2 linked regions of the Sinorhizobium fredii NGR234 genome follow. The protein of the gene in region 2 interacts with the protein of the main gene of each other region in a pairwise test. Links are inferred from orthologs where the notes say so. Each region holds a gene or a part of one and is shown on either strand. Other genes may lie near its edges.

Evidence for each region. Proteins that work in one complex are often made in the same cells at the same time.
Region 1: the proteins of NGR_RS17105 (region 2) and NGR_RS18630 interact in binary tests that used the Escherichia coli proteins (3 or more experiments, as listed by UniProt). The link is inferred for Sinorhizobium fredii NGR234 from one-to-one orthologs.

Annotation. Positions count from the first base shown.
Region 1 is NC_012587.1:1,522,365-1,525,247, reverse strand. It holds NGR_RS18630 (bifunctional ADP-dependent NAD(P)H-hydrate dehydratase/NAD(P)H-hydrate epimerase), read right to left. Parts: upstream 2,239-2,883; coding sequence 763-2,238; downstream 1-762. Other genes in the region: NGR_RS18625 (P-II family nitrogen regulator), read left to right, coding at 2,586-2,883; gpt (xanthine phosphoribosyltransferase), read left to right, coding at 249-746; NGR_RS18640 (competence/damage-inducible protein A), read left to right, coding at 1-107. UniProt on the Escherichia coli protein: Bifunctional enzyme that catalyzes the epimerization of the S- and R-forms of NAD(P)HX and the dehydration of the S-form of NAD(P)HX at the expense of ADP, which is converted to AMP.
Region 2 is NC_012587.1:1,218,729-1,222,945, forward strand. The notes cover bases 713-3,675. They hold NGR_RS17105 (TrmH family RNA methyltransferase), read right to left. Parts: upstream 2,651-3,675; coding sequence 1,775-2,650; downstream 713-1,774. Other genes in these bases: NGR_RS17095 (FMN-dependent NADH-azoreductase), read left to right, coding at 713-1,328; NGR_RS17100 (hypothetical protein), read left to right, coding at 1,493-1,768; tuf (elongation factor Tu), read left to right, coding at 3,291-3,675. Outside these bases: NGR_RS17090 (LysR family transcriptional regulator), read right to left, coding at 1-547; more of NGR_RS17095, read left to right, coding at 708-712; more of tuf, read left to right, coding at 3,676-4,217. UniProt on the Escherichia coli protein: Specifically methylates the ribose of guanosine 2251 in 23S rRNA.

The DNA.
Region 1 (2,883 bases), 300 kb from region 2 along the record:
CGACCGATATCGTCATCCGCGGCCGCGACGAAGCGGAGCTTGCTGCCGCCGAAGCCGATGTCATCGCCATGATCGAAGCGATCTCGCGCTCCCGCCAGGGCGGCTAGGCGCGGTCCACATCCCGGTCAGATGCCGGCATTTGCAAGCTCTTGCGCTGCGGGCTTCCTTGCCGCTATTGCATTCGCCAACGCGGGAGCGCCGCACGAACGCTTCCCAACCCTACACGAGCATCTATCGGAGCGCGTCACATGTCTCTTCCCGAAAAAGCCTTTCCCGTATCCTGGGACCAGTTCCACCGCGACGCGCGGGCGCTTGCCTGGCGGCTCGCTGACAACGGGCAGGAATGGCGCGCCATGGTCTGCATCACCCGTGGCGGCCTGGTGCCGGCGGCGATCATCAGCCGGGAACTCAATATCCGCATGATCGAGACCGTCTGCATCGCCTCCTATCACGACTACGATACGCAGGGGCAGATGAAGGTGCTCAAGGGCATCGCGCCGGAGATCGCCAAGGACGGTGGCGAAGGCGTGCTGATCGTCGACGACCTCACCGACACCGGCAAGACGGCCGCCGAAGTCCGCGCCATGCTGCCCAAGGCGCATTTCGCGGCCGTCTACGCCAAGCCGAAGGGCCGCCCGCTGGTCGACACGTTCGTGACCGAAGTGAGTCAGGATACCTGGATTTATTTCCCCTGGGACATGGGCTTTACCTATCAGGAACCGATCGCCAAGGGGACGCGCGGCTGACACCGCAGCCGCCGCTTCAGGTGAGCGGCGGAATGCTTTGGGCAAGCGTTTCGGCCGTCGCAGAACGGCCGGCGCGGTTCCCCGCCTCGCCGTGCCGCCAGACCGCGGCGGCGGCCGCTTCGAAGGCTGGAAAGCCCTGCGCGAGATGCGCTCCGATGATCCCGGCCAACACGTCGCCCGACCCCGCAGTGGCAAGCCAGGGCGGCGCATTCACATTGACGACGGCGCGGCCCGAAGGCGCCGCCACGACGGTGTCGGGTCCCTTGTAGACGATAACCGCATGGCTGAGGCTCGCCGCGGCCTGTGCCTTTTCGATCTTGGAAAGCGAAGCATCCGCGGCGACCTCCGGAAAGAGACGCGCAAACTCACCTTCGTGCGGCGTCATGACGACCTGGCCGCCACTTGCTGCGATCTTTTCAAACAGTTCCTCCCTTGCCTGCTGAAAGGAACTCATCCCGTCGGCATCGAGAACCAGGGCTCGGTCGCAAAGCATCAGGGCGAAGTCCCTCGCCTTCTTGCCGACGCCGAATCCCGGGCCAAGCACGAAGGCAATGACTCGCTTGTCCTGCAGCCATTCGCCGAGATCGGCGGCACTGCCGATTTCCTTGAGCATGATGGCCGTCAGGTGCGAAGCGTTGACGGCCATTGCCTCCGGCGGGGAGCCGAGCGTGACGAGCCCTGCCCCGCCGACCAGACCGACCGCTGCCGACAACCGCGCCGCACCCGTGGACGCCGGCCCTCCCGAAAGGACGGCAAGGTGACCGCGCTTGTATTTATGCGTGCCCGCTTCGAGACCACCGGCATATTGTTTCCAGATGGCCGGCCCGTTGATCCGCAGGTCGCTTGCCCGCGCCGCCACCAACCGAGCCGGGATGCCGATATCGAAGACCTCGAGCGCGCCGCTCAGCGCACGTCCCGGCATCAGCACATGCCCGGACTTCGGCGCTATGAAAGTGACCGTATGCGCGGCGGTGAAGCTTGCGCCGCGCACCTCCCCGGTGCGGCCGTCGATGCCGGAAGGCAGATCGACCGCCAGTACCGGTATCCGGCTCGCGTCCACCCTTCTGACGACGTCTTGCGCTGAATTCGGCAAATCGCGCGCCAGCCCTGCCCCGAACAGCGCGTCGACGACGACATCACCCGATTTAGGCTCGTACGTTCCGATATCCACGACCGCAAGCCGGCAGGCGCTGCGGGCCTTGGCCCCGTCACCCCGGAGCTTGCTGGGGTCCCCCAGCGAGAACAACGCAACCTGCGCGCCGCTTTCCGCCAAGGCTTCCGCGGCGATATAGCCATCTCCGCCATTGTTGCCCGGGCCGCAGAGGACGACGAAGCGCGAAGCGGTCGGAAACAGCCGGAGGGCGGCGGCCGACACCGCCATCCCCGCCGAGCGCATCAACGAGAAGCTGTCGATGCCGGAATCGGCTGCGTCCTTGTCGATCGCCGCCATCTCGTTCGGCGTTACCAGCATATCTTGAAGCGCATCGTGCATGGCACTGATCTAAGCGCGCTCCAGCCTGACAGACAAGAGGCGCATCCGGACAATGCCATATGATGACTTATTATGCATTTGCCTATTATTGGTGCTCAAATAACAGGCTTCGCGCATGAAACCGTGGCGATCGCCTGGGGAAAGTGCGTTCTGGCTGATGAATCCTCATAAAAAATAGGCAGAGTAGCAGTGCTGATCGGAAGGTGGTGCCGGACGGGCTCGACGTGATCGGGTGAAATTTCCCACTCGTCACATCATCCCCCTATAAAATTGGCACGCTACATGCATACTGGAACGCGAGCGGGTAAGACCCGGCTTTACAGGGAGAAGCGGAGAGAAATTTTCTCATGAAAAAGATCGAAGCGATCATTAAGCCCTTCAAGCTCGACGAAGTGAAGGAAGCCCTTCAGGAAGTCGGCCTGCAGGGTATTACCGTCACGGAAGCCAAGGGCTTCGGGCGGCAGAAGGGACACACGGAGCTCTACCGGGGCGCCGAATACGTCGTCGATTTCCTGCCGAAGGTGAAGGTGGAAGTCGTGCTGGCGGACGAGAATGCGGAAGCCGTCATCGAGGCCATCCGCAATGCCGCCCAAACCGGCCGCATCGGCGATGGAAAGATTTTCGTGTCCAATGTGGAGGAAGTGA
Region 2 (4,217 bases):
TGGAAGTGGTAATCTCTCCGAGGCGGGCTAGAAGTGTCGGGCTCACGGCCAGCCGTGAGCGCACCTCGCCGAACTTGCGCACGATCAGCTGGCTGTCGGTGTCGAGCTGGTCGCGCGCCCGCAGCGCCACGTCGAATCGTTCCTCGATCATGTCGAGGCGCCGGTTCGTCGCCGTTATCAGCAGCCGGACTCCCGGGTAGCGGCGATGAAAGCCGGGAAGAATGTCGGCGAGCATCGGCGTGAAGCCGAGCGGGCAGCCGAGCCGCACGACGCCGGTCGGTTCGCCGCGCACCGCGGCGATCTCGGCTTCCACGGCCGCAACGCCGTCCAGCAATCCCTGGGCATGCTCGTAGAATACGCGACCGATTTCGGTGACGCGCAGTTTGCGCGTCGAACGTTCGAGAAGGCGCACGCCCAACTGGTCCTCCAGCCGCGCCACATGCTTGCTGAGCTTGGATTTTGGAATGTTCAGGTCGCGCGCGGCGGCGCTGAAGCCGTTGTTCTTCACGACGGCGGCGAAGAGGGCGATATCGTTCAGGTCCTGCATTCGAGCCTCCATCAGAGCGGACGAGGAGGCGCTCGCATTCGCTCTAGCTTGCTTAGATTGTTTCCCTCGGGAAACGGAATGTCAATTATTCGCCGTCTTATCCGGTGATTGTTTTCAAATCATATGTTGTGCACCGCAACTCGAAACAAAGGTGCCTCCCATGAACGTCCTCCACATCGACTCCGGCATCCTCGGAGAACATTCGGTTTCCCGCCGCCTGACGGCGGCAATCGTCGCGCAGATCAAGGCTGACCGGCCCGATGCGAATGTGATCTACCGCGACCTCGTCTCCGAGCGCCTGCAGCATCTGACCGGCGCGCAGATCATGGCGCCGGCCGACCTCGACGGTGTCGATCCGGCGCTGGCTTCGGATGTCCGGACCGGCCGCCAGATGCTCGATGAGTTCCTTGCCGCCGACACGATCGTCGTCGGCGCGCCGATGTACAACTTCTCGATTCCGAGCCAGCTGAAAGCCTGGATCGATCGCCTTGCCGTCGCCGGCAAGACCTTCCGCTACACCGAAGCCGGCCCGGAGGGTCTCGCCAAGGGCAAGAAGGTCATCGTCGCCTCGACGCGCGGTGGACATTATTCTGCCGGGCCGGCCGCGGCCATGGATCACCAGGAAGCCTATTTGCGCACGGTCTTCGGCTTCTTCGGTATCACCGATGTCGAATTCGTCCGTGCCGAAGGCCTGAACCTGGGTGCAGACCAGAAGCAGTTCGCCATTGCCGAAGCTGAAAAGACGATCGCTGAGGGCGACGTTCTGCGGCTCGCGAGCTAATCATCAGTTCGGCCGGCGCCGGAGCGGGGTGAGGAAAGTGTTCGCGGTTTTCCGCCCGCATCCCGCTCCAATATAAGTGCCGGTCTGTTGCGGAAGGATGCCGGTTGCGCAAGCAGCCGGCATTCTTCGTTTCTGATCGGCCCGTTTTGCGCTATTCTGGCGCTATGAAAAGCCTGGTCGCATTGCAGGTTTTGACCTTGTCGCTGGCGGCTGCCGGCATGGTGGCCGAAAGCGCGGCTGCGTCCCCGCCGGACCGGCGCTGCACCTGCCGCAACCGCGACGGCACGAAATACGAACTCGGCCAGATGGCCTGCATCCGTGTCGGCGGCATCTCCTACATGGCGCGTTGCGAGATGAACCTCAACGTCACGACCTGGAAAAAGGTGCGTGATGGCTGTCCGACGGCCCTGATGACCGCGAGCGGCGTCCCAACGCTTTGATACGCCTCAACCCTTGAGGTGCTGGCGCGCGGCGTACATGGCGATCGCGGCGGCGTTCGAAACGTTGAGCGACTTGATGGCGCCCGGCATGTCGAGACGGGCGAGCGCCGTGACGGTCTGTCGCGTCTTCTGCCGCAGTCCCTTGCCTTCCGATCCCAGCACGAGAGCGACCTTCCCGCCCGAGAAAGTGTCCTCCAGCGGTTGCGGCCCCTCCGAATCGAGGCCGATCGTCTGGAAACCGAGTTTGTGCAGTTCTTCAATCGTATCGGCGAGGTTGGTGATCTGGATATAGGGGATGAGCTCCAGCGCGCCGGATGCAGACTTGGCGAGTACGCCCGATTCGGTCGGGCTGTGGCGCATGGTGGTAATCAACGCGCCAGCCTCGAAGGCGACCGCCGAGCGCATGATCGCGCCGACATTGTGCGGATCAGTCACCTGGTCGAGCAGCAGGATCAACGGGCAATCGCTGAGCGCCTCGAGCTTTCGGTGCGGCAGCGGCCGCGTCTCCAGCATGACGCCCTGGTGGATGGCATCCGGCCCGAGGGCCCGGTCGAGATCCTGCGGCGTGACGATTTCGACGGGGAAGCGGAGAGCCGAGAGATCACCGAGTTCCAGCCGCGCCGCCGCATTCTGCGTTACTCTGAGCCGGATGATGGTGCGATCCGGATTGTCCAGGGCGGCGCGAACCGTATGCAGGCCATAGAGAAACACCTCATCGGGCGCGAGCGCCGGCGGCTTCCAGTCGGCCGGCAGCTTCCGACGCTTGTCGGGACGGGGTGTCGGAATCTCGCCACGCTCGCGGCGGGCGTCGCGATGGGCGCGCCGGAGAGTGGCGTAGTGGCTGTCTCTGGCGCTCTTGTCGCCGCTCTTGTCCTTGCTCATGCGCGTCTTATAGAGAGGTTCGTTCGGTCTTGGAAATGGTTTCGGAAAACCGTGGTCGTCGACGCCTGTGGAGAAATTCTGAAATTTTCCGTTTCGCTCTGTTGACAGGAGGAAGGCTGGCGGTCATATACCCGGCGCAGATCGCAAGGCGGCACCAAATGGCGCCGGTTCTTCTACGATCTCAAAAGCTTGGTCGATTGATCCCGACAGAAAAATGGAGGGATGCCCGAGTGGTTAAAGGGGACGGACTGTAAATCCGTTGGCTCAGCCTACGTTGGTTCAAATCCAACTCCCTCCACCATTCTGCTTCAGGATCGAAGGCCCGCGGGTATAGCTCAATGGTAGAGCAGCAGCCTTCCAAGCTGAATACGCGGGTTCGATTCCCGCTACCCGCTCCAGCCACTTGCCGTTCGGCTTTAGAAAGGTGGCGGATACCCCTGACATCGTTTAATTTTTCGGCTTTGGCAAATCTGTCTGTGCCGGCGCGGCGGCGCTTCGCCATAGACTTTAAATTCGGCTGAGACCTTGCCGTCCGGGCGGACGCAATTAAGTCTTGCGCAAATGCCGCGAAACCCTTAAACGGCTGCACAAACCGGCCCTGCCGGCTGATCAATCGTATTTGACCACAGGAAGCGTACCCATGGCAAAGAGCAAATTCGAGCGCAACAAGCCGCACGTCAACATCGGCACGATTGGCCACGTTGACCATGGCAAGACGTCGCTGACGGCAGCGATCACCAAGTACTTCGGCGAATTCAAGGCGTATGACCAGATCGACGCTGCGCCGGAAGAAAAGGCCCGTGGCATCACCATTTCGACGGCGCACGTCGAATACGAGACGCCGGCCCGCCACTATGCGCACGTCGACTGCCCCGGCCACGCCGACTACGTCAAGAACATGATCACCGGTGCGGCGCAGATGGACGGCGCGATCCTGGTGGTTTCGGCCGCCGACGGCCCGATGCCGCAGACTCGCGAGCACATCCTGCTGGCCCGCCAGGTCGGCGTTCCGGCGATCGTCGTGTTCTTGAACAAGGTCGACCAGGTTGACGACGCCGAGCTTCTCGAGCTCGTCGAGCTGGAAGTGCGCGAACTGCTGTCGTCCTACGAATTCCCGGGCGACGACATTCCGATCGTCAAGGGCTCGGCGCTCGCCGCTCTCGAAGACAGCGACAAGAAGATCGGCGAAGACGCGATCCGCGAGCTGATGGCTGCGGTCGACGCCTACATCCCGACGCCGGAACGTCCGGTCGACCTGCCGTTCCTGATGCCGATCGAAGACGTGTTCTCGATCTCCGGCCGTGGCACGGTCGTCACCGGCCGCGTTGAGCGCGGCATCGTCAAGGTGGGTGAGGAAATCGAGATCGTCGGCATCCGTCCGACGACGAAGACGACCTGCACGGGCGTTGAAATGTTCCGCAAGCTGCTCGACCAGGGCCAGGCCGGCGACAACATCGGTGCGCTCTTGCGCGGTGTCGACCGCAACGGCGTCGAGCGCGGCCAGGTTCTGTGCAAGCCGGGTTCGGTCAAGCCGCACCGCAAGTTCAAGGCCGAAGCCTACATCCTG